DNA from 2 places in the Sphingobium sp. DC-2 genome. Region 2 is predicted to be linked to the other one. Evidence: predicted binding sites of a transcription regulator. Region 2 holds the regulator's gene; the other holds the start of a gene.
What was found. Region 2 encodes LexA, which represses DNA repair genes until DNA is damaged. Its sites were predicted from a motif close to GTTCCNCNCTTGTTCT; they were not measured.
Positions count from the first base shown of each region.

Region 1: a site for LexA is predicted at 5,595-5,610, ahead of ET21_RS0115330 (putative DNA modification/repair radical SAM protein). Genes of this name have one in related genera too.

Region 1 covers NZ_JNAC01000067.1:65,002-80,042, reverse strand. Annotated here, with positions in the region: gene ET21_RS0115355 (winged helix DNA-binding protein) at 1-801, opposite strand, end outside; gene ET21_RS0115350 (D-amino-acid transaminase) at 1,046-1,897, opposite strand; gene ET21_RS0115345 (UdgX family uracil-DNA binding protein) at 1,990-3,387, opposite strand; gene ET21_RS0115340 (hemerythrin domain-containing protein) at 3,394-3,858, opposite strand; gene ET21_RS0115335 (hypothetical protein) at 3,918-4,214, opposite strand; gene ET21_RS0115330 (putative DNA modification/repair radical SAM protein) at 4,342-5,592, opposite strand; gene rpsU (30S ribosomal protein S21) at 5,917-6,123, shown strand; gene ET21_RS0115320 (FKBP-type peptidyl-prolyl cis-trans isomerase) at 6,197-6,757, shown strand; gene ET21_RS0115315 (AI-2E family transporter) at 6,806-7,888, opposite strand; gene lepB (signal peptidase I) at 7,909-8,802, opposite strand; gene acpS (holo-ACP synthase) at 8,832-9,233, opposite strand; gene ET21_RS0115300 (pyridoxine 5'-phosphate synthase) at 9,230-9,967, opposite strand; gene pyrE (orotate phosphoribosyltransferase) at 9,971-10,552, opposite strand; partial or broken gene ET21_RS0115290 (cytochrome c oxidase subunit II) at 10,833-11,609, shown strand; gene ctaD (cytochrome c oxidase subunit I) at 11,672-13,339, shown strand; gene ET21_RS0115280 (heme o synthase) at 13,454-14,374, shown strand; gene ET21_RS28785 (hypothetical protein) at 14,371-14,502, shown strand; gene ET21_RS0115270 (cytochrome c oxidase assembly protein) at 14,502-15,041, shown strand, end outside.
Region 2 covers NZ_JNAC01000024.1:55,524-70,564, reverse strand. Annotated here, with positions in the region: gene ET21_RS0103400 (hypothetical protein) at 161-544, opposite strand; RNA gene ssrA (transfer-messenger RNA) at 838-1,181, opposite strand; gene ET21_RS0103395 (hemerythrin domain-containing protein) at 1,187-1,699, opposite strand; gene ET21_RS0103390 (DUF6766 family protein) at 1,799-2,200, opposite strand; gene ET21_RS0103385 (aminodeoxychorismate/anthranilate synthase component II) at 2,314-2,904, shown strand; gene trpD (anthranilate phosphoribosyltransferase) at 3,110-4,102, shown strand; gene trpC (indole-3-glycerol phosphate synthase TrpC) at 4,099-4,890, shown strand; gene moaC (cyclic pyranopterin monophosphate synthase MoaC) at 4,887-5,357, shown strand; gene glp (gephyrin-like molybdotransferase Glp) at 5,354-6,535, shown strand; gene ET21_RS28135 (hypothetical protein) at 6,586-6,744, opposite strand; gene lexA (transcriptional repressor LexA) at 6,897-7,565, shown strand; gene ET21_RS0103350 (ComEC/Rec2 family competence protein) at 7,556-9,700, opposite strand; gene gltX (glutamate--tRNA ligase) at 9,737-11,203, shown strand; gene ET21_RS0103340 (citrate synthase) at 11,214-12,500, shown strand; gene ET21_RS0103335 (sensor histidine kinase KdpD) at 12,555-13,937, opposite strand; gene ET21_RS0103330 (DUF2336 domain-containing protein) at 13,937-15,031, opposite strand.

The DNA of each region.
Region 1 (15,041 bases), on a different contig from region 2:
GGACACGCGCTCCTGCTCCAGCCGCGCCGCCAGCAGGTCGAGCAGCATGTCCCAGGCGGGATCGGCGAACAGGTCGCCGGGCAGGAACTCCTCCCGCAGACGCCGGGCGCGCAGCAGGTCGCGCACTTGCGTGGCGGTGAGCGCCGGTTCGTCCGCCGGTTCCTGATGACCGCCCATCGGCGGCAGCGCGGGCATGCCGATATAGTCGCTATCCCGGTCAGAGATGCGGGGGCCAAGGGCGAAGGAGGGAATGGCGTGGCGCGGCCGGGCGGTCAGCGCCTCCAGCGTGCGGGCGAGGCGGCTGACCTCTTCGCTCAACTGCTGGAGCCGCACGCCTTCGCTTTCCTGATTGATTTCATGCACGGCGCGCTGGGGCGCGTTCCTGCCAGCGGTCAGGAGCGCGGCGGCCAAGTCGGCATGGTCGGGCGCGCAGAGCAATTGAGTGCAGCCGCTGCGCATGCAGGCATAGGCAAGGTCAAGGCTGTCCATGCCGCTGACGAGGATGACGGACAGATCGTTCTGCACCGCCAGCGTTTCCACCTGAACCAGCAGCCGTTCCAGCGTGGCCGATGGTTGTGGGCAGAACAACAGGATCACATCGCAGCCCACCTGCATGTCGAGCCGGGCGCAGGCCTGATCGATGGGAACGATGTCCAGCAGGCGGAAATTCGCCGCGGCCGCCAGACCCGTCACATCTTCCAGAAACATGTCGTTCGCCAGGATCAGCAGGCCGGGCCGCTGATCCTTCATGCCGTAGACATCCTCTGCCGCAATGTCGAAGCCGATCCGGGATCGATCCATTTCCATCATAAAATTCCCCTGTTTTTCGTGACCTTACCGGAATGGGATGATTTGACCGCTGCTCTCTTCTCCGTTTCGGACCTGCGGGGAAGGCTTTCCGCCCCTTCTCTCCACCGGGCCGCCCTGCTTTTCCACCTTCGTTGAAGTTAACGCCAAAGTGGCGGCGCTTTCTGCCGAAACGGTGCGATGGCCGAAGCGGTCCCTTTATCTCCAAAATGGAGATGTTTTCTTCGACCGGAGCGGTTCAGATCGCGGTTCGGCGCGCGAAATCCACGTAAATGTCACGCAGCCGGGCCGCGATCGGGCCGGGCTTTCCGTCGCCGATCATCTGCCCGTCGATGCGGACGACCGATTGGCACAGCGTTGAGGCGCTGGTGATGAAGGCTTCCTGCGCGGCTTGCGCCTCGGCGACGGTGAAGCTGCGATGGATGACCGCGATACCTGCTTCCTCGGCCAGCGCGGTCAACGCCGCGCCGGTGCAGCCAGCCAGCACCGCCTGGGAATAGGGGCGCGTGACGATGGCTCCATCCTGAACGATATAGGCGGTGGACGACGCGCCTTCCGTCACCTGCCCGTCCTCGACCATCCAGGCTTCCTGCGCGCCCGCATCGGCCGCGATCCGTTTCGCCATGGCCTGAGCCAGCAGGCCCACGCTCTTGATGTCGCGGCGCGCCCAGCGGAGGTCCGGCGTGGTGACGACGGCGATGCCGGTCTTCACCGATGGCGCGTTCAGGAAGCGCTTGGGCTGAACGAACATCACCAGGGTAGGCTGGAGATCGAGGGAGGGCAGGAAGTCGCGGCCTTCATCGGCCCCGCGCGTCAGTTGCAGGTAGATCAGCCCTTCTTCAAGGCCGTTGCGCGCCACCAGCTCCTTCTGCACGGCTTCGATCGCGTCCGGGATGAGGGGGACGGGAAGGCCAATCGCACTGGCGGATCGCCCCAGCCGGTCAAGATGCGACCTGCTGTCGATCAGCTTGCCCTCGATCACCGCCGTGACTTCATAAATGCCGTCGGCGAACAGGAAACCCCGGTCGAGAACGGAGATGCGGGCATCGGCGAGCGGCAGGAACTGGCCGTTGAGATAGGCGATGGACATGAATGAGCGGCTTTCCGGTGAATGCGCGACAGGCTTGCCCGCGGATGTCGCCGCGCGCACGCGCCGGGTCAAGCCGGACGCCACGGAAAACGTCAGGCGAGCGCCTTCACCCGCGCGCCGATCTCCCGCAATTCCTTGACGAAGCGCTTTCGTTCCTCGGCCTTGCGGGCTTCATCGGGCACGCGCAACAGGAAGCTGGGATGGACGGTGACCCAGCCTTCGGCACCGCCTGACAGGGCTATGGGCGCGCCGCGCGTGCGGCTGATCGTCACCGCCTTGCCCAGCAGCGCGCGGGCGGCGGTCGCCCCCAGCGCGACGATGATGCGCGGTTGCAGCAGGTCCAGCTCCTGATCGAGCCACCAGCGGCACGCCTGGATCTCCGGGGTTTCGGGCGTCTGGTGGATGCGGCGCTTGCCCCGGCGCTCATGCTTGAAATGCTTGACGGCATTGGTGACGTAGAGGCGGGCGCGGTCGACCTCCGCTTCATCCAGCGCGCGGTCGAGCAACTGGCCTGCCGGACCTACGAAGGGACGGCCTGCCAGATCCTCCTGATCGCCCGGCTGCTCGCCGATCAGCATCAATGGCGCATCCAGCGGCCCTTCGCCAAAGACGGTCTGCGTGGCGTCGCGATAGAGCGGGCAGCGGGTGCAGGCCATCGCCTCATCGCGCAGGGCTGACCATGCGGCGGCGGCATTGCTGGTACGGGCGGGCGGTTTCGGTGGCGTTGCGATCATGGCTGCTTCCCTTGCCTGGGCTCCAGCCACCAGATCGGGGATCAGGGCGGCTTCGGGCAGGTTGCGCCAATATTTGCGCGGCATTTCCGACAGCATGGCGCGTTGCTTGAGCCGGGCCGGATTGAAGATGGAGGCGTAATAGCGTTTCCACACATCCTCTATGGGGTCGCCCTGCGGCGCGTCGGCGCGGGTCGCGCCGGGGCTTTCGCTCAGGGTTTCACCATCCCAATGGATGCTGAGTTCAGGCGTCAGGATCGACCAGCGCATGGAGGCGAATCGGCGGACGAAGAAACCGGCATTGGCGCGGACGATATGATGGTCCGGCTCGAACCAAGCGACGAAGCGTGGCGCGCCTTCATCCTCCACTTCGCGGAAACGGACGAAGGCGCGCATCTTGTGCATGTCCCGCCGGACGGCCTTGGCCAGCATCTCCACCCGGCGCAAAAGCGGATCGGCGCGATCCTCCATCAGTGCGGGCATGTCGCGCACCCGCACCAGCAGGGCGTAGAGCAGCGCGAACCGCTCAGGATCGCGATGCAGGATCGCGCTTTCCGCCAGTTCCAGGAAGGCGCGGGGCACGGAAAAAGCGCCGCCCTGTTCAGGCGGCGCCGGGGCGTCGAACGCAAGGAGGGAGGCTTCGCCGCCATCCACCTGCCAGTCTATCTCCGCCGCCGGGACGCCGCCTGCGGCAAAGCGCCGTGCCGCTTCGCGCCACCCGTCGAAATCGTCCGGGCCGGTCAGCGCTGCGCGATACATGGCGGTTTATTCCGCAGATTCCGCCCGCTTGATCTCGGCGGGTTTGCGCCGGGCGAAGACCTCCGCCAGCTTGGCTTCCTCTTCCGCCGTCAGTTCCTTGGCGGCGTCGGGGAACATCTCGTCCTCCTCTTCCTCGATATGGTGGAGATAGCGCTTCTTCAGCTTGTCGAAGGTTTCCCGCCAGGCGTCGCCGTTGAACTCCAGCCCGTCCAGTTCTTCGAGATAATCGTCAATCTCCTTATGTTCCGACACGCTGTGCTGCGCATCTTCGCGCAGATCGGGTCGGGCGAGCATCGTTGCGTAAAGCGTCTCTTCCTCGGCCGCAGCATGGGCCGTCACTTCGACCTTGAACTGAGCGAACAGCTTTTGCAGCCGGTCATGCTCATCCTTTGCATCAGCCATCTTGTCGAACAGCTGGCGGTGGGCGTCGTGATCTTCTTTCAGGCGGTCGAAAATAGTGGCGTTCGCCATGGCGTGCTCCTCCTTCATACAAAGGGCACAACGAAGCGGCGGCGTCTTTGTGTCCGCAGTCAGCCGAACAGGAAACGGAAGATGATGGCGATGGGTATCCAGAGCAGCCCGCTGGCGATGCTGACGAGCCAGAGTTGCGCCACGTCGCGGCGGAAGCGGATGTTCAGGCTACTGCGCGAAAGAGCGCTGAAATCCAGCACTTCCCAGCGCCGTTCAAGGCCGCGCGCGAATATGGCGAAGGCTCCGATCGCGACTATGATGCCCAGGTGCAGGACGAGCGAACCGCCCATCTTCGCGACGATGAAGATCTGCATGAGGCAGAAGATCACGAGCGCCGCCGCCAGATGCGTGCTCATGCGCTTGGCATATCCGGCTCCTTGTGCCGCATGACCTTCAAACAGCGTCGCCACCGCTACTGCTTCTCCCCTGCTTCACGACCAGAAAACCATGGATTGCGGCCCCGATCAACGGGAGAAATCGCTGTCAGGCAAAAAGCTCCAATTGCGAGGGCGCAGGGCCAAGGCTGCGCTTTAGGTCGATTCGGTCGGTGAGGTGAACCGGCCGCCAATCGCTGGCGATCAGGAAGGGGCGCAGCTTGGCGATGGAGGTGGTGAGGCGGGCGACATCGTCCAGCCGCAGCCGCCGCAGCCGCCGGCTTGCGAGGATGCGGTCGACCGCCTTCACGCCCAGCCCCGGCACGCGCAGCAGAGCCTCGCGCGGGGCGCGGTTCACGTCCACCGGGAACATGCCGCGATGCCGCAGGGCCCAGGCGAGCTTCGGGTCGATATCGAGCGGAAGGCAGCCGCTGTCAGGATCGGTCGCCGCCTCCAGATCGTCTGCCGAAAAGCCGTAAAAGCGCATCATCCAGTCGGACTGGTATAGCCGGTGCTCGCGCAGCAGCGGCGGCCTTTTGAGCGGAAGCACGCTGCTGGGGGAGGGAATGGGCGAGAAGGCGCTGTAATAGACGCGGCGTAAGGCGTGGCGGTCGTAAAGCGACCTTGCCCTGCGGATGATCGCCCGGTCGTCCGCGCCGTCAGCGCCTACGATCATCTGGGTCGATTGCCCGGCAGGCGCGAAGCGGGGCGCGTTGCGATATTTGCGCCGCGCGTCGCCCATATCCTCCATCGCGCTGCGCATCCCCGCCATCGCACCTTCGATGCGGCTGGCGTTCTTTTCGGGCGCTAGCCGCTGCAAGCCCTGTGCGGTCGGCAGTTCGACGTTGATCGACAGGCGATCGGCGTAGAGCCCTGCCTGATGCGACAGGTCCGGGTCGGCATCGGGAATGGTCTTGAGGTGGATATAGCCGCGAAAATCATGCTCCTCCCGCAACGTGCGGGCGACTTGCACCAGCTGCTCCATCGTATAGTCGGACGACCGGATGATGCCCGACGACAGGAACAGCCCCTCAATATAGTTGCGGCGGTAGAAATTCAGCGTCAGGTCCACGACCTCCTGCACGGTGAAGCGCGCGCGCCGCACGTCGCTGGACCGGCGATTGATGCAATAATGGCAGTCGAAGATGCAGCTGTTCGTAAGCAGGATCTTTAATAGCGAAATGCAGCGCCCGTCCGGCGCATAGGCATGGCAGATGCCCATGCCCTCGGTCGATCCAAGCCCGCCTTTCCGGCCGCTGGCGCTATCGCGCTTCTTCGTACCCGAAGACGCGCAGGACGCATCATATTTTGCAGCATCCGCAAGGATTTCGAGCTTCTGGGGGACGGACAGAGCGGCCATGAGTTCCTGATATGTTCTTGTCTGACCGCTGTCCATGATCCAGGTTACGTTTTACCAGCCTCTCGCCACTATTTTGCGTGCCCCAGGTGCGTTGCTCCGGGAGAAGTGGCTATTGCAGGCATCAAGTTGGCCCTTCCGGCGGCGCATCATCGCGGCAAACGCCAAGGCTTTGGGGTTGAAATGCCGCGACTCTGCTGATAGGGCGCGCCCCACAACGGCGTAGGGCGACCTGCGGCGACTCACGGCTTTTATATTCGGTAGGCCCGTCGGGAAGGGTTTGTGTCCTGGCGAACCGCCCGCTTTCGACTGGAGTTTGACTGGCTTATGCAAATCATCGTTCGCGACAATAATGTCGACCAGGCCCTGCGCGCGCTCAAGAAGAAGTTGCAGCGCGAGGGCGTGTATCGCGAGATGAAGCTGCGCCGTCACTATGAAAAGCCGTCGGAAAAGCGCGCCCGTGAAAAGGCTGCCGCGGTCCGTCGCGCCCGCAAGCTGGAACGCAAGCGCGCCGAGCGCGACGGCGTTCGTTAAGAGCCGGTCCGGGCGGAGTGCCCGGATTGCTCCTTCCTGCTGATTTCCCGCACCAACTGCGAGGCGTTCGCTCATGTCCACGACGGCTGTTCCCCTTCGCCCCATCGCCAAGGGGTCTTTGACGCGGCTCTGGATCGGTGTCGCCGCCGTGGCGCTTGCGGCCGCTGGCCTTGCATGGGCGGGGCAGCGCGGGCTTGAGCCTTCGCCCGCCAGCTATCTGGCGAAGAATGCGCATGAGGACGGCGTCGTCACCACCGGATCCGGGCTCCAGTTCAAGGTGCTGGAAGAAGGCAGCGGGCCGAGCCCGACGGCGGCGGACGTGGCGCTGGTCGGCTATAAGGGCACGTTGCTCGACGGCACGGTGTTCGATGAGAATCCGCAGACCGCCATGCCGGTGGACGGCGTCGTTCCGGGCTTTTCCGAAGGCCTGCAAAAGATGAAGAAGGGCGGCAAGTACCGCCTGTGGATTCCGCCGCAGCTTGGCTATGGCGAACAGGCGGCAGGGTCCATTCCTGCCAATTCCGTGCTGGTGTTCGATGTCGAGCTGCACGATTTCAAGTCGAAGGCGGAAATCATGCAGATGCAGCAGATGATGCAGCAGGGAGCCACTCCGCCGCCGCTGCCGGGCCGCTGATCCTCGCAGACATCGAAGAAGATGAAGGGCCCTTCTCCGGGCCCTTTTTCATTGGGGAAGCGGCGTGGCGGGGCTGGCGCTTTCCTCATCCAGCGACTTCGAGCGCTCCTCCAGATAGACCTTGATCATGGCGATGATGGGATCGGCCAGGAACAGGCCCAATATGCCGAACAGTGCGCCGAACAATATCTGCGCTGCCAGCACCAGCGCGGGCGCAAGGTCGGTCGCCCGCTTCGCTACCATGGGTACGATCAGATAGCCGTCGATCAACTGCACGATCAGGTAGACGAACAGCGCATAGAGCCCGGCATCGGTCCCTGCGGAAAAGCCGACCAGGATGATGAGCACGCCCGAAATGATCGCGCCGATATTGGGCAGGAAGGCGAACAGGCCGGTCAATATGCCGAGCAGCCCCGCCATGGGAACGCCGCCCGCCCACAGCAGCAGCCAGGTGCCTACGCCTTCCACCGCCATGCCGACCAGCCTGCCAAACATCAGGCGGCGCAGCGTCCAGCCCATCTTGTCTGCGACCTTGTAGAAGCTCGCGCGCTTGTTCATCGGCAGCATCCAGGCGACGCCGCGTTCGTAGAGCTTGGGTTCGATCGCGATGAAGATCGCCAGCACCAGCATCATGACCGCGCTGGTCAGTGCGCCGAAGACGGTGCCGACCGCCGCCGTGACGCGGCCGAGTGAGCTCAGCGCCTGACTGGCGAGGCCCTTGAGGTCATTGGGCGTGGTGGAAATGCCAAGTTGTTGCAGCCATGCGCCCACGCGGCTGACCTGCGCCTCCACGATCAGCCGCATCGCCTGCGCCTGCGCCGCCAGGCTCGCGCCGGTCAGGTAGAAGGTGTAGACGATGAAGGCGACGGCAGCGAGCAGCACGATCGTCAGCCGCCATCCCCGGTGAATCGGCAGGACCCGGCCCAGCAACCGCGTGCCGCCGTCCATCATCGTCGCCAGCACCAGCGCGCCCAGTATGAGCATGATCGGCTGAGCCAGCAGGGCAAGCAATGCGACCGCCACCGCCATGGCGATCCAGGTGCCCGCACGGGTGATTTCATGCTGGACGAGCGGACTGCGCAGCTCGCTGGGGCCGGGCGCTTCGAGATGAACCTTCTGCTTGCCGCTCAAGCACGCCCCCTATCGTGACATCATTTCGCGGCGGAAACGCTCCGGGGCCGCAGGCTGTTCCCGGCGCGGCCGCTGCGGAACGCGTGAAGCCAGGTCGCGGGGTTCCAGCTGGAATCGCCGTCAAGCGAGAAGGTGATGAATTCGGCGCGCCCGCCGATCGCTTCCCAGGGCACGGGACCGCCAAGCCCATTTTCCTCCAGCGGCGCGCGGCTGTCGGCGCTGTTGTCGCGATTGTCGCCCATCAGGAAAAGATGGTGCGGTGGCACCCGGATCGGGCCATACCAGTCGAGCGAGCTTGGCCCCATGTCGATCGTCACATAGGTGCGGCCGTTGGGCAGCGTTTCCTGCCGCACTGGCAACTGGCAATAGGTCTTGCCGTCGCGGCCCTCCACCCGCGCGCCGGGAAATTGCAGCGGCGGACAGGGCGCATTGCCATCCACGGGGATGCGGATAGGTTTCAGCACCCTCTGCGGCACGGGAACGCCGTTCAGGATGACTTGCCCGCCGCGCACCTCCAATATGTCGCCGGGCAGGCCGATCACGCGCTTGATATAGTCCTCACGCCGGTTCTGCGGCGAAACGATGACGATATCGCCGCGTTCGGGCAGGCGCCCGAAAATACGTCCCTTGATGAAGGGCAGGGGGTGAAAGCTGGGCGAGACATAGGACCAGCCATAGGGAAATTTGCTGACCACCAGCCGGTCGCCCTTCAACAGCACCGGCATCATCGATTCGCTGGGGATGTAGAAGGGCTTGGCGACGAAGCTGTGGAAGGCGAGCACCGCCAGGATGAGCAGGGCGATGCTCTTGACCTCATGCCACCAGTCGACGCCATGCGGTTCCGCCTTGGCAGGCCCCGTGGCTTGATCTTCGGTGGAAAGGGGCGTGCTCTCGCTAGTGTCGGCTGCCGTCATGGGTGGCTTCTCGGGTGATGGGGCCGCCATTATCGCGGCACGGCTTCGATGATGACGAAGGCCTGCGCCCAGGGATGGTCGTCTGTCAATGTCAGGTGGATGAGCGGCGCATGACCGGCGGGAATCATGGCGTTGAGCCGGATGAGCGCGCCGCCGGTCAGTTCCAGCGTCGGCGCACCGCCCGGCCGGTTGACGACGCCGATATCCTTCATGAACACGCCCTGGTTGAAGCCCGTCCCTACCGCCTTGGAAAAGGCTTCCTTGGCGGCGAACCGTTTGGCGAAGGTCCCTGCCCTGGTAAAGGGCCGCCGTGCCGCCTTGGCTCGCTCAATCTCCGTGAACACGCGGCGTTCGAACCGTTCGCCATAGCGGTCGAGCGAATTCTGGATTCGCTCGATATTGCACAGATCGGAGCCGAGGCCGATGATCAACGGGCGAGATCCATCTGACGGCGCATTTCAACGATGCTTGCTTCCAGACCGCCGAAGATCGCTTCGCCGATCAGGAAATGGCCGATGTTGAGTTCGGCGATCTGCGGAATCGCCGCGATCGGGCCGACATTGTCGAAGGTGAGGCCGTGGCCTGCATGCGGCTCGATCCCGTTCTTGGCGGCAAGGGCGGCTGCGTCGCTGATGCGGCGAAGCTCCTCCGCGCGGGCTGCGCCGGTGAGATGGGCGTAGCGGCCAGTATGGAACTCAACGACGGGCGCGCCCAGCCGGATCGCGGCGTCGACCTGCGCCGCGTCAGGCTCGATGAACAGGCTGACGCGGATACCGGCCTCGCCCAATGCCCCGATGATCGGCTCCAGCGCCACCATCTGCCCGGCGGCATCCAGCCCGCCCTCGGTCGTGCGCTCTTCCCGCTTTTCCGGGACGATACAGGCGGCGTGCGGCCGGTGCCTGATCGCGATGCGCAGCATTTCCTCCGTCGCCGCCATCTCCAGGTTCAACGGCACGGACAGGGCGGACATCAGCGCGACGATATCCTCATCGCGGATATGCCTGCGGTCCTCCCGCAGATGTGCGGTGATGCCGTCCGCCCCGGCCGAAGCGGCCAGCAGTGCAGCCTTGACCGGATCGGGATGCGCGCCGCCCCTGGCGTTGCGGATCGTGGCCACATGGTCGATGTTGACGCCAAGACGCAGGGGAAGAGCGGATTGCGGCATGGACTATTGCTTCCGGCTTCCGGGCTTGACGGCAGGAATGGCCGCGAGTTCGGGGGGCACTTCATGTTCGTCATATACGGGAAAATTGATGCTGACGAGCGGGTAGAAGGGAACGCCAAGATCGACTTCGCCCGCCGAGCGGTCGACCAGCGCCGCTTCCGCGATGACGATGCCGCCTGCCTCCGCGACGGCGTCGATCGCCTGACGCGACGACAGGCCGGTGGTGACGACATCCTCCACCATCAGCACTTTCTGCCCCGGCGCGATGCTGAACCCCCGGCGCAGTTCGAACGTGCCTTCGGGACGTTCAAGGAAAACGGCGTCCCTGTCGAGCGCACGGCCCGCTTCATGACCGATGATGATGCCGCCCATGGCTGGGGAGGCGACGAGGTCGATCTCGTTCCGCAATTCGCGGGGCAATTGCTGCACCATCGCCCGGGCAAGCCTGCCTGCCCGCTCGGCATTCATCAAAACGCGCGCGCATTGCAGATAGTTGGCGCTGCGGCGTCCAGAGGACAAGATGAAATGCCCCTCCAGCAGCGCTCCGGCTGCCCTGAACTCCGCTAAAACTTCTTCGTCGGTCATCTAAATCTTCGATCCATTCGCGCGCGCCGCCCCTGATTACAGGCGATCGGCACGCCTCTATTCATTCATAGGACGCGCCCATGATCGCGCCCCTGCGCGCGACCAGCGAGATAAGCGGACGGCGGAGGCGTTGCAACAGCGAAGAAAATCTGCTCCTGCCCGCTTGAGGCCGGAAAAAACCATGCCTATAAGCCGCCCCAGACCGACCGGGCGGGGGAGACGTGTATGCGCGCGCCTTCGTTGCAGCGGCGCCAAGGGGTTACGGGGTAAGAAGACGCTTATGAAAAAGGTGAAATCGCTCGTTCTCGCCGGGTTGCTGGCCTTTGCGCCGGCCTTGGCGCTGAACAGTCAGGCGTTCGCGCAGGATAATGCAGCCGTCGCTGCCGCGCCTGCGGACAATGCCGCTGCTCCGGCCGAATCGAGCGTGAACGCGGCTGCTCCGGCCGCCGAAGCCGCGCCTGCCGCTAAGGTCGCCGCGCCGCCCCGCATGAAACCGACCCCCGGCATCGGCATGCCGAGCCCCGGCGAGATTTCGCTCCAGGAACAGTTCAGCCCGACCGGTCACACCGGCCGCTGGCTGCACGACAAGATGCTGCTGCCCATCATCACTGTCATCTCGATCTTCGTTCTGGTCCTGATGCTCTATGTGATGGTGCGTTTCCGCCGCAGCGCCAATCCGGCTCCGTCCAAGACGTCGCACAATACGTTGATCGAAGTGATATGGACGGTCGTCCCGGTGGTGATCCTGCTGGTGATCGCCGTGCCGTCAATCGGACTGCTGGCGGACCAGTACAAGCCTGCGCCCAAGGATGCGCTGACTGTCAAGGTCACGGGGTATCAGTGGTATTGGGGTTATGAATATCCCGACAACGAGATCCCGGAATTCGTTTCCAACATGCTCCCCAAGGACAAGGCCGAAGCGAATGGCGAGCCTTATCTGCTTGCGCCGGACAATCGCATGGTCCTGCCCGCCGGGCGTCCGATCAAGCTGATCATCACCGGCGCGGACGTGATCCATTCCTTCGCGGTGCCTTCGCTCTGGGTGAAGATGGACGCCCCCCCCCCCCCCCCCCCGCCGCCGCTCCCGCAGAAAAGCTTTGATGTAAGGGCATAGACGCCATGACAACCATTACCGCAGATCATCACGGCGATCATGCTCATGATCATCATGACGCCGATCACAAGCCAGCCTTCTTCCAGCGCTGGTTCATGTCCACCAACCACAAGGACATCGGCACCCTCTACCTGATCTTCGCGATCATCGCCGGTATCATCGGCGGCGCGATATCGGGCCTGATGCGCGCCGAACTCGCGCAGCCGGGCATCCAGTATCTCCAGACCTGGGCGCAGTATAGCGACGGTCCGTCGGCGACGCTGGACCAGGCCTATCATCTGTGGAACGTGCTGATCACCGCCCACGGCCTCATCATGGTCTTCTTCATGGTGATGCCCGCGATGATCGGCGGCTTTGGCAACTGGTTCGTGCCGATCATGATCGGCGCGCCCGACATGGCCTTCCCGCGCATGAACAATATCAGCTTCTGGCTGCTGATCCCGGCCTTCGCGCTGCTGCTCGGCTCGACCTTCGTTCCGGGCGGCACGGGCAATGGCGCTGGCACCGGCTGGACGGTCTATGCGCCGCTTTCGACCAGCGGTTCCGCGGGGCCGGCGGTCGACATGGCGATCCTGTCGCTGCACATCGCAGGCGCCAGTTCGATCCTGGGCGCGATCAACTTCATCACCACCATCCTCAACATGCGCGCGCCGGGCATGACCCTGCACAAGATGCCGCTGTTCGTCTGGTCGGTGCTGGTCACCGCCTTCCTGCTGCTGCTGGCGCTTCCGGTTCTGGCCGCGGCGATCACCATGCTGCTGACCGACCGTAATTTCGGCACCACCTTCTATGATGCCGCTGGTGGCGGCGATCCAGAGCTTTACCAGCATCTCTTCTGGTTCTTCGGCCATCCCGAAGTGTACATCATGATCCTGCCGGGCTTCGGCATCATCAGCCAGATCGTGTCGACGTTCAGCCGCAAGCCCGTGTTCGGCTATCTCGGCATGGCCTATGCCATGGTCGCGATCGGCGTCGTCGGTTTCGTGGTGTGGGCGCACCATATGTTCACCACCGGCATGTCGGTGAACGTGAAGATGTACTTCACCGCCGCGACCATGGTCATTGCGGTGCCGACCGGCATCAAGATCTTCTCGTGGATCGCCACCATCTGGGGCGGTTCGATCAGCTTCAAGACCCCGATGGTCTGGGCGCTGGGCTTCATCTTCCTGTTCACCGTGGGCGGCGTCACCGGCGTCGTGCTTGCCAATGGCGGCGTCGACGACGTGCTGCACGACACTTATTATGTCGTGGCGCACTTCCACTATGTGCTCTCGCTGGGTGCGGTGTTCGGTCTGTTCGCGGGCTTCTACTATTGGTTCCCCAAGATGTCGGGCCGGATGTACAACGAGTTCCTCGGCCAGCTGCACTTCTGGGTGTTCTTCATCGGCGTGAACCTGCTGTTCTTCCCGATGCACTTTCTGGGCCTGTCGGGCATGCCGCGCCGCTATCCCGACTACCCGGAAGCCTTCGCCTACTGGAACAAGGTGGCGAGCCATGGTTATGAGATCATGGCCGCAGGCATGCTGATCTTCTTCGTCAACCTGATCTGGTCGCTCGCGGCCGGCCGGAAGGCGGAAGGCAATCCCTGGGGTGAAGGTGCGACGACGCTGGAATGGACGCTGTCCAGCCCGCCGCCGTTCCACCAGTTCGAAACGCTGCCGGTCATCGACTGACCGGCGGGATCAGGACTCTCCTTGCGGGGAGAGCGTGGGCGGCGCTATGATGGCCCGCCCGGCAAGAGCAGTCCCGGCGCATCATGTCGCGCCGGGCTGCTGCATGAGGAGCATATGGCTAGTTCGCCGTACATGGGCAGGAGCACGGCTCCCGCAATTCCCGCTCACTGGCGGGACTTTGTCGCGTTGACGAAGCCGCGCGTGATGACGCTGGTGGTCTTCACCGGCCTGTGCGGCCTGCTTGCGGCACCGGGGCATCTGCATCCCGTGCTTGCCTTCACCGCGATCCTCTGCATCGCCCTGGGCGCTGGCGCGGCGGCCGCGCTCAACCAATGGTATGAAGCCGACATCGACGCGAAGATGAAGCGCACCGCCAGCAGGCCTCTGCCCGCTGGACGTATGGACCGCCAGTCCGCGCTTCATTTCGGCGTGGGCCTGTCCTTCTTCTCCGTGCTGCTGATGGGCATGGCCACCAACTGGCTCGCCGCAGCGGTGCTGGCGGTGTCGATCCTGTTCTATGTCTTCGTCTACACCATCTGGCTGAAGCCTCGCACGACGCAGAATATCGTCATCGGCGGTGCAGCGGGCGCATTTCCGCCGGTTATCGGCTGGGCTGCGGTGACGGGCGATATCACGGCCCTGCCGGTCGCCCTGTTCATGCTGATCTTCTTCTGGACGCCGCCGCATTTCTGGGCGCTCGCGCTGTTCGTGAAGACGGATTATGCCGCCGCCAACATCCCGATGCTCCCCGTCGTTGCGGGCGAGGTCGCGACCCGGCGGCAGATCTGGTTCTATACGGCGATAATGGCGGTGGCGGCGATGGCGCCGGTTCTGCTGAAACTTACCGGCTTGATCTACGGTGTGACGGCGCTTCTGGGCACGGGTCTGTTCGCGATCTTCGCCTTTCAGGTGCTGCGCCGCCGGGAGACCGATCCCAGCCGGATGCAGCCGGAAAAGCGGCTGTTCAAATATTCGATCTTTTATCTTTTCCTCCTGTTCGGGGCGGTCGTTGCTGACCGCTGGCTGCTGGCATGACGCCTGAGGAGGACGAGCAGGTGCGCAGCCGCCAGAAGTCGCGGGCCATCGTGATGGGCCTGCTCTTGGGCGCGCTGGTCATTTTATTTTACGCGATCACCATAGCGAAGATGGATGGGGGACAATGATGGCCAGCCTGCCGCCGTCGCCCTTCGATCGGGAACGCCGCAACCGGCGCACGCTGGTTACGATGGCCGGGGTCGGCCTTGCGATGCTGGGCCTGGGTTTCGCATCGGTGCCGCTCTATCGCATCTTCTGTGAACGGACCGGCTTTGGCGGCACGACGCAGCGGGCATCGAGCGATGTCAATGTCCGCGCGGCGGTCGGCCACAGCATGTCGATTCGATTCGATTCCAATGTGCAGCCGGGCATGCCGTGGAAATTCTACCCCGAACATCCCACCGACACGGTGACGGTCGGTGCGCGCGACATGGCGATCTTCATTGCGAAGAATATGTCGGACAAGCCGGTGACAGGCACGGCGAGCTTCAACGTCACCCCCACGCAGGCTGGCGCTTATTTCACGAAGATTCAGTGTTTCTGCTTCACTCAGCAGACGTTGCAGCCTGGTGAAGAGGTAAGGATGCCCGTCCTTTATTATGTCGATCCCAAGATTTTGGCCGATCCGGACAATCGGGACACGCAGGAAATTACGCTGAGCTACACC
Region 2 (15,041 bases):
TAGGCGTGGCAGATGACAGGCACGTTTTGCTTCCGTGACGGAATGAAGACATGAAAATGACAGTTTGAAGACTCTTCTTTCATTCCGATGAAATGGACGCGCGCGAAAAGGGCGCTGTCCGCCGGACAGCGCCCCTGTAAAGACTTCCGCCGGGAAATGCTCAGCGCATGGCGTAGCTTGCTTCCAGCCTGCCCAGCGCGCGGCGGGCGATGTCGCGCGACGACGCTTCCTCGCCATTGGCCAGCGACAGCGTCATGTCCGGGGCGAAGCGCGCCGAACGGTACGCCTCCTGCGCGTCATGCATGCGGCCCAGCCCCGCATAGGCGTTGCCCAGGTTGATGAGCCGCGCCGGATCATTGGCTTCGTCCGGGCGCGGAGCCGCGAGGCGCTTCGCCGCGCTTTCATAATTGCGGGACATGATCGATGCTGCGGCAAGGCCACCGTCCTGCACGCCGACGACCACCACCTCGTCGGCCGCGGCCGATGCCGCAACCGGCGCCATGGATACGGCCGCGAAGCCCAGGACCGCCATCAGCTTGATCATCTCATCTCTCCCGAAAAAAACTTCCCAATATAGCCGCAATTATTTCACTTAGATGACATCTGGGCAAGATAGCGAGAGACCCGCAAAAAGCATTTTCTTTGGAATAATATCAAACACTTAATAATTTTTCTTCAAACTGTCATAAAAGTGTAATTGAGTTGGTCCGCCAATTCACTCCGAGTCGCGGACGCATGCCGATAGGACCAGCGCGCCATCGGCCGGTTACCGCGATCATGATCTTTTTTAGGGAAAGGGTCCGGAGGGTTCTGTTGCCCGGCCCCTCCGGCGGCCGCTGAATTCCCTTCTGTTGCCCGGTGGGTTCAACCGCGTTCTTTTTGAGTAATGTCAGGCCGTGAGGCCATCAATTACGCAGCAAGAGCAAGAGCCTCGTTATCGTTGGCACTTGTGAGTTTTGAACCTTTTTACGGCGTACTCAGGCCGGGTGAAGGCATCGCTTTTCAACACACGTCGATCCTAGTTCGGCCCCGTCATACACCCCGCCAGGCGGGGCATGTGGTGGAGCCGCCGGGTACTGCCCCCGGGTCCGCTGCGCCTATTGCACGACACGATTTATCACCATAGCCGGGCGAACCCGGCACCAGCGCATATGGGATAATGCGCCGGCTTTTTCAACCTCCGCGCTCAGGCCGCGACCAGATGGACGGCCCTGGGCTTGGCGACGGGCAGCCCGCTTGCCTTGGCCTGCGCCATCAGCTCCTGCTTGCGCGCCATCATCCGGTCGCGCAGCTCGACCAGGTCGACATCCGTCTTGCGGCACTGGGCGAACATGCCGTCGGACTGTCGTTCCTCTTCCTTGACGTGATGCTTGATCTCCTCGGACAGCACCGTGACCTTGGCGTCATAGAAATCGTCCTCGGGCGATCCGGCCTCGATATCGTTCACCAGCACCTTTGCCCCGTCATGCTCGACATAGGCTTCGTCCAGCGTGTCGTCCTCTATCTTGCCGCGGAAGGCCGGATAGAAAATCTCCTCCTCGATCATCGTGTGGATCTTCAATTCGGTGCAGATCTGATGGGCGATGTCCTGCTTGCGGCTCGCATTCTTCGCCTTCTCGAACTGCTCGAACAGATCCTCCACCTTGCGGTGGTCCGCTTTCAGCAGCGCAATCGCATCCGTAAATTCGGCCTTGGCCATTTCCGTCCTCCTCATGAACAGTGGACATGAAGCGGCTGAAGGGGCGCTCGGTTCCCGCGCCTTGAACGTTGCCGCTTCATTTCACCTGTGCGCTCCCGCTCACTCATGCCCCACATCATGGGCATGCGGCTTGGCATGGCCGCCCACGCGCAGATAGCGCCGGTCGATTTCGTCGATCAGCCCCTCGGCCTGCTTGCCGCCGGTCATCTTCAGCAGCTCGTCGATCTTGGCTTCCAGCCGGTCGTCATTCTCCTTCGACGCCGGGGAGCCGACATAGAGGAAATAGGCAAGGCCAACGACCTGCCAGATCAGCTGCAAGAATTCCGACTGCCAGTTTTCGAACGTGTCGCGCAACATTTCCACGGCATAGGCGGTCGCTTCGGGCGCCTGCCCGTGCGAATGCGCATTATCCACATAGGCCCACCAGCCGAACAGCCAATGTCCCGCGATCGACACAAGAAAGAACAGGGCCGTTATCCAGCCATATGCATAGCGTTTCATGCCATCCTCACTGATCGTTTCGGGTGGAGAACGCCTGCGCGCGCGGCAGGTTCAAAGCTGCCCCGCCGATTCCGATTGGCCCGGAGCGCGGGGCGCATTATAGCCTTGGCCCCATGATCCTCGTCATCGACAATTACGACAGCTTCACCTGGAACCTCGTCCACTATCTGATGGAGCTGGGCGCGCAGGTGGAAGTGGTGCGCAACGACGCCATCTCGGCAGGCCAGGCGCTTTCCAGCGGGGCCAGCGCCTTCCTGCTGTCGCCCGGCCCCTGCACGCCCAATGAGGCCGGGGTCAGCCTGGATCTGGTCGCCGCCTGCGCGGACGCGGGCGCGCCCCTGCTCGGCGTATGCCTGGGCCATCAGGCGATCGGCCAGCATTTCGGCGGCCGGGTGGTGCGCGGCGGGCTGATGCATGGAAAGACGTCGCCGGTCGTCCATGACGGCACCGGCCTGTTCGAAGGGCTGCCCTCCCCCTTCACCGCGACCCGCTACCACTCGCTGATCGTGGAAGATATTCCCGCCTGCCTGCGCGTGAACGCCACCAGCGAAGATGGATCGGTCATGGGCTTCCGCCACGAAAGCCTGCCCATCCATTCGGTCCAGTTCCATCCCGAAAGCATCGCGACGGAATATGGGCACGACATGCTGGCCAACTTCCTGCGCATCGCGGGCCTTCCCGTGCGGGAACGCGCCCCCGCCTGAATTTTTCGCTGTCCTACAGCCGCGCCGCCGCGCTATCGTCAGGGGCTTTCGGCGCGGCTCTTTGACCCTGTAGGAAATTTCGCGAAAATCGGCGGTTTTCCGCGCCCTTGTCGTGTCACCTATGTCACCCCTGCAACGGACGCGCGAACCAGTTTCGACATCCCGCCCTCGACTCCGGCGCGGCGGCATGATTAAGGCACCAGCGATGACCCGCCTGCCCGATCCCGCCGCGCCGCTGAGCGCTGAAGAGGCCGCCCGCGCCTTCGACCTGCTGTTCGACGGCGACCTTGCGGAAGCGGACATCGCCGGCTTCCTCGTCACCATGGCGCGGCGCGGCGAAAGCGCGGTGGAAATCGCCGCCGCCGCCCGCGCGATGCGCGCCCGCATGCTGTCGATCAGCGCGCCCGAAGGGGCGATCGACGTGTGCGGCACCGGCGGCGACGGGCATCATACGCTGAACGTGTCGACCGCCGTCAGCCTGGTGGTCGCCGCCGCTGGCGTTCCGGTCGCCAAGCATGGCAATCGCGCCGCCTCGTCAAAGGCAGGCGCGGCCGACACTCTGGAAGCGCTCGGCCTTGATCTCGACCGCGCGGCGCAGACCGCCGAAGCCACTTTGGCCGACCTTGGCATCTGCTTCCTGTTCGCGCAAAATTATCACCCGGCGCTCAAACGGCTCGGCCCCATCCGCAAGGCGATCGGCGAACGCACCATCTTCAACCTGATGGGTCCGCTCGCCAACCCCGCCAGGGTCCGCCGCCAGCTCGTCGGCATCGCCCGCCCCGCTTATGTGCCCATCTATGCCGAAGCCCTGGCCGATCTGGGCGTCGACCGCGCCATGATCATCTCCGGCGACGAAGGGCTGGACGAGCTTTCGCTGGCGGGCGGCAACGACATGGCGGAGGTGAAGGGCCACAGCCTCGTCGCGATGCACCGCTTGAGCGCCGCCGAACTTGGCCTGTCCACCCATCCCGTGGACGCGATCCGGGGCGGCGACCCGGCCTATAACGCCGCCGCGCTGCGGAAACTGCTGCAAGGGGAAGCGGGGCCCTATCGCGACGCCGTGCTGTTGAACGCCGCCGCCGCCCTTGTCGTGGCGGACGCCGTGCCCGGCTTCCGCGAAGGGGTGGAGGAAGCCGCCGAAACGATCGACCGCGGGCTTGCCAACGCCCTGCTCAATTGCTGGATTGCCTATCAATGACGAACAAGCTGATCGAGATCTGCGATGCGAAGCGGGAGGAGGTCGCCCGGCGCAAGGCGGCAACCAGCGTCGCCAGCCTGCAAGACCGCGCCGCCGGACAGACGCCGCCGCGCGGCTTCCGCAAAGCGCTGGACGACGCCTCGCGCACCGGCTTCGGCCTCATCGCGGAAGTGAAGAAGGCCAGCCCGTCCAAGGGCCTCATCCGCGCCGATTTCGATCCCCCCGCCCATGCCCGCGCCTACGCCGCCGGTGGCGCCGCCTGCCTCTCAGTCCTTACCGACGAGCCTTATTTTCAGGGGCATGACGATTATCTGATCGCCGCGCGCGCCGCCTGCGCCCTGCCGGTGCTGCGCAAGGACTTCATGGTGGACCCGTGGCAGGTGCTGGAAAGCAGGGCGCTGGGCGCGGACGCCATCCTCATCATCGCCGCCGCGCTGGATGACGGGCAGATGGCGGAAATAGAGGATGCCGCGCTCGGCCTCGGCATGGACGCGCTGGTGGAGGTGCATGACGCGCAGGAGCTGGAGCGCGCCATGAAGCTGCGCTCCCGCCTCATCGGCGTCAACAATCGCGACCTGCGCGATTTCAGCGTCGATTTCGCCCGCACCTATGAACTGGTCGGCCAGGCGCCCGAAGGCTGCACTTTCGTCGCGGAAAGCGGGCTAGGCAGCCATGCCGATCTGGCTGCGATGGCGGACCACGGCGTGCGCTGCTTCCTGGTCGGCGAATCGCTGATGCGGCAGGCCGATGTCGAGGCGGCGACCCGCGCGCTGCTCACCGGCGCATGAACGGCCTTACCCATCTGGACGAAGACGGATCGGCCCGGATGGTCGATGTTTCGGCGAAGCCCGTCACCGCGCGCGAAGCAGTCGCCACCGGCCGCATCACCATGAAGGAAGATGCCGCGTCAGCCATCGCCCAGGGCCTCGTCAAGAAGGGCGACGTCCTGGCCGTCGCCCGCGTGGCCGGGATCATGGCAGCCAAGCGCACCGCGGACCTCATTCCGCTCTGCCATCCGATCCCCCTGACATCCGTTGTCATCGACTTCCAACTGGAGGCGCAGGGCGTCATCGTGAAGGCGACCGCAAGGACGGCAGGCCAGACCGGGGTGGAAATGGAAGCGCTCACGGCGGCCTCCACCGCCTTGCTGACCATTTACGACATGGCCAAGGCGATCGACAAGGCGATGGTCATAGATGGCGTCCGGCTGCTCGCCAAGACCGGCGGCAAGTCCGGCGACTGGCGCGCGCCATGACCCTGCTGCCGGTCGCGGAGGCTCAAGCCCGCCTGCTCACGCTGGCCCGGCAGCTTCCCGCCGAACGCCTGCCGATCGCCCAGTGCGCGGGCCGCTGGCTCGCCGAAGATGTCTTAGCGCTGCGCAGCCAGCCCTGGGCTGACCTTTCGGCCATGGACGGCTACGCCATCCGCGCCGCCGAATGGCCCGGCCCCTGGTGGATCGCGGGCGAAAGCACGGCAGGCGGCGCTGTTCCCGCTCCCCTCGCGCCAGGCGAATGCTGCCGCATCTTCACCGGCGCTCCGCTTCCCGAAGGTGCAGACACCGTCCTCATACAGGAGGATGCGGCAGTTGAACATGGCGCGCTCAGCCCGGCATGCGCGCCCCTTGCCAAGGGCCGCAATGTGCGCCCGGCCGCTTCCGACTTTCAGGCCGGGCAGCGCCTGCTGGGCGCTGGCGCTGGTTTAGGGGCTGCTCAGATCGCGCTCGCGGTGCTGGGCGGCCATGGCGCGCTCTCCGTCGGCGGCAGGCCCCGCATCGCACTGCTGTCGACCGGCAATGAACTGGTCCCGCCCGGCGCGCCGGTCCCGCCGGGCAGCCTGCCTTCGTCCAACGCTCCCATGCTCGCCGCCATGCTGGGCGGGCTTGCTTGCGACGTCACCGACCTCGGCATCGTCCCCGACAATCTCGACGCGATGACCGGAGCGCTGGAGCAAGCCGCCAAGGCCGACATCATCGTCTCCACCGGCGGCGCATCGGTCGGCGATCACGACCTCGTCCGCCCCGCCTTCGCCAAGGCTGGCGGAAGCCTCGACTTCTGGAAAATCCGCATGCGTCCCGGCAAGCCGCTGATGGCGGGCCATTTGGGCGACGCCGTGTTCCTGGGACTGCCGGGCAATCCCGTTTCGGCCTTCGTCACGGCTTATCTATTCCTGCTGCCACTGGTCAGGCATATGGCGGGCGCCGCTGCCCCCTTCCCACCCGCATCGACGGCAACCCTCGCCGCGCCACTCCCCGCCACGGGAGAGCGCGACGATTATCTGCGCGCCTGTCGCAGCGGCAATGGCGTGGTTTCCGTGACGTCGCAGGACAGCGCCGCCACCTGCGCCCTCGCACAGGCCGACTGCCTGATCGTCCGGCCCGCGCGCTCACCTGCGGCGGACGCCGGGGAGACCGTGACCATCCTGCCGCTCACGTGAAAAAAAAGGGGCCGCATATGCGACCCCTTCTTCATAGGCCAGCTATAGGCTCAGCGCTGTTGCTTGCCCTGGCCGCCCTTGTCCTTGCCACGCTCCTGGCCCATCTGGCCCTGGCGGTTCTCTTGCTGCTGCTGACGGCCGCCTTGGCTCGAACGGTCGCCGCCTTGCTGGCGGCGCTGATCACCGCCCTGATTGTTCTGGTTCGCCATCTCACTCTCCTATTCACGCCTTGTAAAAAGGCTGCCATGAAACGGCTGGCGCACCGCTCCGTTCCGTTTGTTACGGTGAGCGGTTAACCGCTTGACTTGCCACTTTCCGTTTCCTATGCGTTCTCCATCCGTTCCATGGAGGACAAGCAGGCATGCTGACGCCGAAGCAACAGGAATTGCTGAGCTTCATACAAAACCGGCTGGAGGAAGGCGGGGTATCCCCCTCTTTCGAGGAGATGAAGGAAGCGCTCGATCTGCGATCGAAATCCGGCATCCACAGGCTGATCAACGCGCTTGAGGAACGGGGCTTCATCCGCCGCCTGCCGAACCGCGCCCGCGCGCTTGAGGTGCTGAAACTTCCCGAGGCAATGCACCGAGCGCCCAAGGCAGCGCCTGCCAAGCCGCAACTGACCGCCAAAGCGCCGATTGCCGCCAATGACGTCATCGACATCCCGCTCCACGGCCGGATCGCGGCAGGCGTGCCGATCGAAGCGCTTGAAGGGCAGAATATGCTCTCCGTGCCAGCTGCCCTGCTGGGCGCTGGCGACCATTATGCGCTGGAGGTTTCCGGTGACTCCATGGTGGAAGCGGGCATATTGGATGGCGACTATGCCCTGATCCAGCGCACCGAAGTCGCGCGCGAGGGGCAGATCGTTGTGGCGCTGATCGATGAGAGCGAGGCGACGCTTAAATATTTCCATCGCGACGGGTCAAGGGTTCGGCTCGATCCCGCCAACGCAGCCTATAAGCCTCAGGTCTATGATCCGCGGCAGGTGCGTATCCAGGGCAAGCTGGCGGGGCTGCTACGGCGCTACAACTGATTGCCGGAACGGGCCTTCCGGTTCCTGACCGCAGGGACGATCCATGGATGGGCATCACTCGCTATTTTCGTCCCGCTTATCCTGCCCTGGTTCAGGTCGATAGCCAGCCCGCCTGTCCGCCAGAGCAAGCGCCGGTCCGCTTTCAGCCAGCGCGGGCGGCACCAGGGCGGCAGGCGGCGGTCGGAAACAACAATGTCCGCGCTGGCGCAGTCATCTTGCAGCGCAGCCTTATCGATCAGCATATCACTGCGCGTCAGCAGCAATCGCCATGCGCGGCCGTTCACAGCCAGCCGAACCGCGCAGAGATCATCGGAGCAGCGTGCTTCGGGCAAGTCCGCCAGCGCGCTCATCTCGCCGTCGAAGCCAGCGCTTTCCGCTATCATGTCGCGGACATAGTCTCCTGCACCCGCCCGCAACAATGCCATGCCTCCTGTCAACGCGCGTACCGCGACATGGCGGCCATCGCTGGTGACCAATATGTCGGGCGGCGATGCCATGGACATGACGGCCACTCCAGCCGCTATGGGAATGAGCCCTGCCCAGCGCCACCAGCTGCGCCACAAAAGGCACCATAATCCACCCAGTATCACCGCAGCGAAAACCCCTATGGGCAGGGTCGGCGTCATCATCACGGCCCAGGGACTTACCGACACACCATGGGCAATGACCAGCAGCAGATCGAGCGATCGTGCCGTGAGCCACCAGAAGGGAGCGCCTAGCCCCCCGATGTCGAGCAGCAACGCCATCGCCTCCAGCGGCATCACCACGAAAGTCGTCAGCGGGATCGCCAGCAGATTGGCGAAAGCGCCCAGCATCCCCGCCTTGTGAAAATGCAATAGCGCGATCGGCGCGAGCACCAGCTCAACGGCAAAGCCGGTCAGCAGCATGGCGCCCAGGCTTCGCCCCACTCGCCGCGACCAATGTTCGTCGCGTGCAGCGGCAAAGGCGCGGAAGCCGGGATGCTCGCTCAATGCGACCAGCGCGATCACAGCCGCGAAGCTCATCTGGAAGCTCGGTCCCACCAGAGCCTCCGGCCAGAATATCAGCACCACCACAGCGCCCGCCGCGACCAGCCGCAACGTGATGGCATCCCGCCCAAGCGCCAGCCCGCCCAGCACCAGCAAGGCGGCCACGCACGACCGTACCGTAGGCACTTCCGCCCCGGTCAAAAGCGTGTAACCGATACCAGCCAGCGCGCCGCCCGCAGCCGCGATCAGCATCAGGGGCCAATCAAGCGCGACACGGCGGCTCAGCGCCATGACGCGCATCAACAGGAAGATCACAGCCCCGATCAACGCGGTAACATGCAGGCCACTGATGGACAGAAGATGCGCAAGCCCGCTCCTGCGCATCGCCTCGGCATCCTCCTCCGCGATCGCCCCCTGATCCCCGGTCGCAAGCGCAGCAGCGATACCAGCGCCCGGCCCGTCCACACGCTCTGCGATGTGGGCGAAGAGGCGCGCGCGAAGTGGCGGCGCACTGGTGGAAGGCCGGAGCACCTTCACCGGCTTCAGCGCCCGTCCCGTAGCGCCGATGCCCTGAAAATAGGCGCGCCGGGCAAAATCATATCCACCCGGCAGGCTGGGCGGCGCAGGCGGCATCAGCCGCGCGCGAAAGCGGACGATAGCCCCCTCCCCCAATCCTTCGGGCACATCCTTTTGCGCTATGTTCACCCGGATCCGCCGCGGCAATGTGGGCGCATCGATGGGGCGGACCAACATGCGACTCATCTGCTGAGCCGGAATCGCGCTGACGCTTCGAACCTCGCCAGTCACCTCCATGAAGACGGCACGCGGCAGCGGTGGCGTGCCCCAGGCCATCGCTTTTCCCCAGACCAGCACGCATCCCGCGCATGCCAATATTCCGCCCAGCACGATGGCCTGCCGCGCGCGTCCACCCGCTGGCAACAGCATGCCACCGGTCGCCATGGCCAGCGAAAAACAGCAGAAACCAAGCCATTCCAACCGGTTGGGCAAAAGGAACCAGGCAACGATGCCCATGCCGATGGCGACCGGGACCCATAGCGCAAGCTGCTCGCGCTCCTCCTCCAGCGCTCCCTCCACGATGGCGAAAAGCCTCTCGCCCACCTGCCGGATGTTCCCGCCAACGGAGGTTTGTCGTGGCTCAAAAGCCATGCTAGGGGGCGTCGCGTTCATGAATGAGCAAGGCGCATGTCAGGGAATTTCGCGGTGAGTGCAACGGGTTTGAACAAGCAGGTCGTGACCCGTTTCGCGCCGTCTCCCACGGGCTTCCTGCATATCGGCGGCGCGCGCACCGCCCTCTTCAACTGGTTGTTCGCCCGGCATCATGGCGGCAAGTTCCTGCTGCGCATCGAAGATACGGATCGCGCCCGCTCGACCGAAGAGGCCGTGGCCGCGATTTTCGATGGTCTGGAATGGCTTGGCCTGACGGGCGACGAACCCGCTATATTCCAGTTCGAACGGTCGGCCCGCCATGCAGAGGTCGCGAACCAGCTATTGGCGCAGGGTGACGCCTATCGCTGTTATGCAACGCCGGAAGAACTGGCGGAACTGCGCGAACAGCAGCGCGCCGCCAGGCAGCCGATGCGCTACGATGGCCGCTGGCGTGACCGCGACCCTGCGGAAGCGCCCGCGGGAGCCCCCTATGTCATTCGGTTGAAAGCTCCGCGCGAAGGCGAAACCGTGATCGAGGACGCGGTCCAGGGCCGCGTCGTCGTGCAGAATGCGGAACTGGACGACATGATCCTGCTCCGTTCCGACGGCACGCCCACTTATATGCTGGCTGTCGTGGTCGATGACCATGACATGGGCGTGACCCACGTGATCCGGGGCGATGATCATCTCAACAATGCCTTCCGCCAGCTTGGCATCATCAAGGCCATGGGCTGGGAAGAGCCGGTTTACGCCCATATCCCGCTGATCCATGGATCGGACGGAGCGAAGCTGTCGAAACGGCATGGCGCGCTGGGCGTGGATGCCTATCGCGACGAAATGGGCATGCTGCCGGAAGCCGTGCTCAACTATCTGCTGCGGCTGGGCTGGGGCCATGGGGATGAGGAGATCATCTCCCGTGAGCGCGCCATCGAACTGTTCGACATTTCCGGCGTCGGCCGTTCGCCCTCGCGCTTCGATATCAAGAAGCTGGAAAATCTGAACGCCCATTATCTGCGTGAGGCGGACGACGCGCGTCTGGCGGCGCTGACGGCGCCCCACATAGCGGCACGGCTGGGCCTCGCCCAATTGCCGGCAAATGCCGCTGAATTGCTGGCCCAAGCCATGCCGTCCCTCAAGCCCCGTGCAAAGACGCTTAACGAAATTGCCGAGGGAGCAGAGTTCCTGTTCAAAAATTGCCCGCTGGATTTTGACGACAAGGCTCTCGCTCTGCTAGACGAATCGGCGCGCGAGCTGCTGGGCAAGACAGCCGACGCTCTTGGCTCCGTCCAGACCTGGACGGTCGAAGCGATCGAAGAGGCGACACGCCGCGTGGCAGAGGAAGCCGGCTTGGGACTGGGCAAGGTCGCCCAGCCTCTGCGTGCGGCGCTGACCGGTCGCACGGTTTCGCCGGGCATTTTTGATGTCCTTTTCCTGCTGGGAAAAGTGGAGAGCTTGAAACGGCTGAACGATGCCGGGCACGCATCGGCCAGCCGTGGCAATTGAGGAGAACATGATGTCGGAAAACAATGCCACCTTGACCGTTGGAGGCGATGCCAAGGAATATGGCATCTTGAGTGGCACGGTCGGGCCCAAGGTCATTGACGTTCGCAAGCTGTACGCCAATACGGGCATGTTCACCTATGATCCGGGCTTCACATCGACGGCGAGCTGCGATTCGGGGTTGACCTATATCGACGGTGACGCCGGCATCCTGCTGCATCGCGGCTATCCGATCGACCAGCTCGCCGAACAGTCAAGCTTCATGGAAGTCAGCTACCTGCTGCTGAACGGCGAACTGCCGTCCAAGGCCGAGCTGGAAGACTTCACCCGCACCATCACGCGCCACACCATGGTGCATGAGCAGCTGACCACCTTCTACCGCGGTTTCCGCCGGGATGCGCACCCGATGGCGATCATGTGCGGCGTAGTCGGCGCGCTGTCGGCTTTCTACCATGATTCGACCGACATCAATGACCCGGAGCAGCGCAAGATCGCGAGCCACCGCCTGATCGCCAAGATGCCGACCATCGCGGCGATGGCATATAAATATTCGGTGGGCCAGCCCTTCGTCTATCCGCGCAACGACCTCAGCTACACCGCTAATTTCCTGCGCATGACCTTCTCGGTCCCGGCGGAGGAATATGAACCCGATCCGGTGATCGTGGACGCGATGGACAAGATCTTCATCCTCCATGCCGATCATGAGCAGAATGCGTCGACCTCGACCGTCCGGCTGGCCGGTTCGTCGGGCGCCAACCCCTTCGCCTGCATCGCGGCGGGGATCGCCTGCCTGTGGGGCCCGGCGCATGGCGGCGCGAATGAAGCCGCGCTCAACATGCTGCGCGAGATCGGCACCGTCGATCGTATCCCGGAATATATCGCCCGCGCGAAGAACAAGGACGATCCGTTCCGCCTGATGGGCTTTGGCCACCGCGTCTACAAAAATTACGACCCGCGCGCGACGGTCATGCAGAAGACGGCGAAGGACGTGCTGGAAAAGCTGGGCGTCAACGATCCGGTCTTCGACGTTGCCAAGGAACTGGAGCAGATCGCCCTCAACGATCCCTATTTCATCGAAAAGAAGCTCTACCCGAATGTCGACTTCTATTCGGGCGTGATCCTGTCGGCCATCGGCTTCCCGACCGAGATGTTCACGGTGCTCTTTGCTCTCGCCCGCACCGTCGGCTGGGTTGCGCAGTGGAACGAAATGATCTCTGACCCAGCGCAGAAGATCGGCCGTCCGCGCCAGCTCTACACCGGCCCGGCACAGCGGGACTATGTGCCTGTCAGCCAGCGGTGAACGGCGCAGGACTGATGGAAAGGAAAACGGCGCCTTCGGGCGCCGTTTTTGCGTTCAGCTACTTATGGGAAGGAAGAGAGTGAAGCGGGCTCCTCCGCCGGGCGCTTCATCGACTTCGATATCGCCGCCCATCGCTCGCGCCAGCCTTCGCGAGATATAAAGGCCAAGGCCGCTGCCGCCTGGATCGCTGCGCCCCAGCCGCTCAAACTTGTTGAAGATGCGTTCGCGGCTGTCCTGCGGCACGCCAGTGCCCTGGTCCAGCACGGCGATCCATGCGCGCCCGTCCTGCACGCCCGTTTCGATGTGCACTTCCGACCCATCCGGGCTGTATCGGACCGCGTTGCCGACCAGGTTCATCAGTATCTGCAAGGCGCGGCGGAATTCTCCCGTGGCGACCGCTGACTGGTCAGGACCCGGAGGCACCAGCCGGATCTGCCGGTCAAGCGCCTTGACGACAAACAGCCCGGAGGCTCGCCTGCCGATATCGGCCAGGTCCACATCCTCCGTCGCGACAGTGAAATCCAGCCGGTCGATCGCTTGCAGGTCCGCAAGGTCGTCAATCAACGCCATCAGGTGCCGCCCGGCCGCCGCAATGTCGCTGGCATAACCGGCATAATCCGGGCGCAAGGGCCCATCGACCTGAGCACTGATCGAATCGGCATTGGCGATGATCCGGCCAAGCGGCTGGCGCAGCGACCGGTCGAGCCTCCGCCCGAATTCCGCCGGATAGATGATGACGCCGGGCGCGGGCGGCACATGCGGCGAAAGGATGGCGCGATCCACGGGGAAAGCCTTCCCCCTATATCCCAGCAGCTGCCCGGAAATGTCGAACATGGGAAAGCCCGACAGGCTGAACCGCCGGTCCGGTTCCGCCACCAGCGTGGCGATCTGATCGCGGAACGCCCGCCGCTGCGCGAAACCACGCAGGATGGCAAGGTCGCCTTCTTCCCCCGGTTGAAGCTGGAAATAGCTGGTGAAGCGGCTGCCCGGCGCGGGCTGAGTCTCAGGAAGAACGCTCTCCTGCCCCGCCCCTTCCAGCACCATCTGAAATCGCAACTGCGTATCGATCTGCCACGTCCACCCTTCCGCGACGGCGGCGATATCCGCCTCTCGCCGCACATTATCGACCGGCATGATCGCTGCCGGGCGCTCGCTCCATTCGATGACGGCGATCTGCACGCCGTCCGCCTCCGGCTTGGCGCGCACCCACATATCGATGTCGCCGCGTTCGGCAGCGGCCGTGACGGGCCGCGACACGGTGACGCCAAGCCGCAAGGCCAGCCGCACCATTGCCGCAAGTTGCGGAATGGCGAGCACGGCGCCAACATCCGCCCCCGCCTCCCGCTGCAATTGCAATAGCGGCGGGTCCGCGCTCAGCAGCAGGCCGTTGGCCGCCACCATCGCACGCACGACGGCCGGGTGCGCGGACATATGCATCAGAAAGCGACCCGGCGCAGATGATCCAGCTTCGCCCGCAGCGCAACCGGAGCGCGCATCGTGCTGACGGCCGCGTCCGCCTGTGCTTCGGTCAGCGCCTGGTAACGATCCGCTTCCCCGATGATCGCCGCATCTGTGAGGGACGGGCGCACCGGCCGCAAGGCAAGCAGCAGATGCCTGTAGTCCGCATCCGATCCGCCAAGGGACCGGCACAGCGCCGCCAGTTCGTTCACCGGGCCCAGCACCATGATGTCGGCCACCTGGGCGCAATCCATGCGCAAACGCCGGGCGGCAAGGGCGGCGAACAGCAGGAAGCGCCGCTGCCCCAAAGCCGCACCCAGAAGATCCGGCGCGTCGGCCCGCTCGCCCAACTGACGCACGAGGCGCGCGGCGATCGCGATCGGCCCCCTGGCTTCGTCATGCGCCGCCAGCAGCGCCCGGCCAGCCTGTTCGAACATGGGCAGAGCCGTTTCGGCGCCGTCCATCCCGCTCCGCTGCACCACCGCCGTCATGCAGGCCGCAGCCGTCCACAGCAGCTCGGCGAAATGCTCGGCCGGCAAGTCCGCCAGCATCGGTTCATCCTCCGCGCCGATCGCCAGCCACCGGCCTTCCGCCACCGCCAGCGCCGCCAGCGTCTCTCCAATCGCCGGATCGTCATTGGCCAGCAACGCGTCGGCCTCCGCCTCTTCAAACTCCCCATCCGGCTGACCGAATTGCCGCAGCATCAGCGTTACGCCCGCTCGCATCTGCATATGGGCGAGCAGCGCCGGGCTCAACAATGTGGGCTGGGCGCATACCATCGGCCAGCACAGCATAGCCCGCTGCTGTCCGGCCAAAGCCGCGATGGCAGGCCGGTCGCGCAACGCGATTCGCAACGCCGCTTCGATCCCGGTCAGGCACCCGCCCAGATGCCGCCGCGTCTCCGCCATCAGGGCATCATGCCGGTCCCGCTCCGTTTCGGGAAAGAAAAACGCCAGATCAATGGCATGGCCGACGGGAACAGCGGACATGCCCGCCATGACTCGCGCCATGGGCCAGCTGTCCGCCACCATCGTACCGGAAGGGAACGAAAAGGCGCTCATGCCGGGCAGCATAGCCACGCGT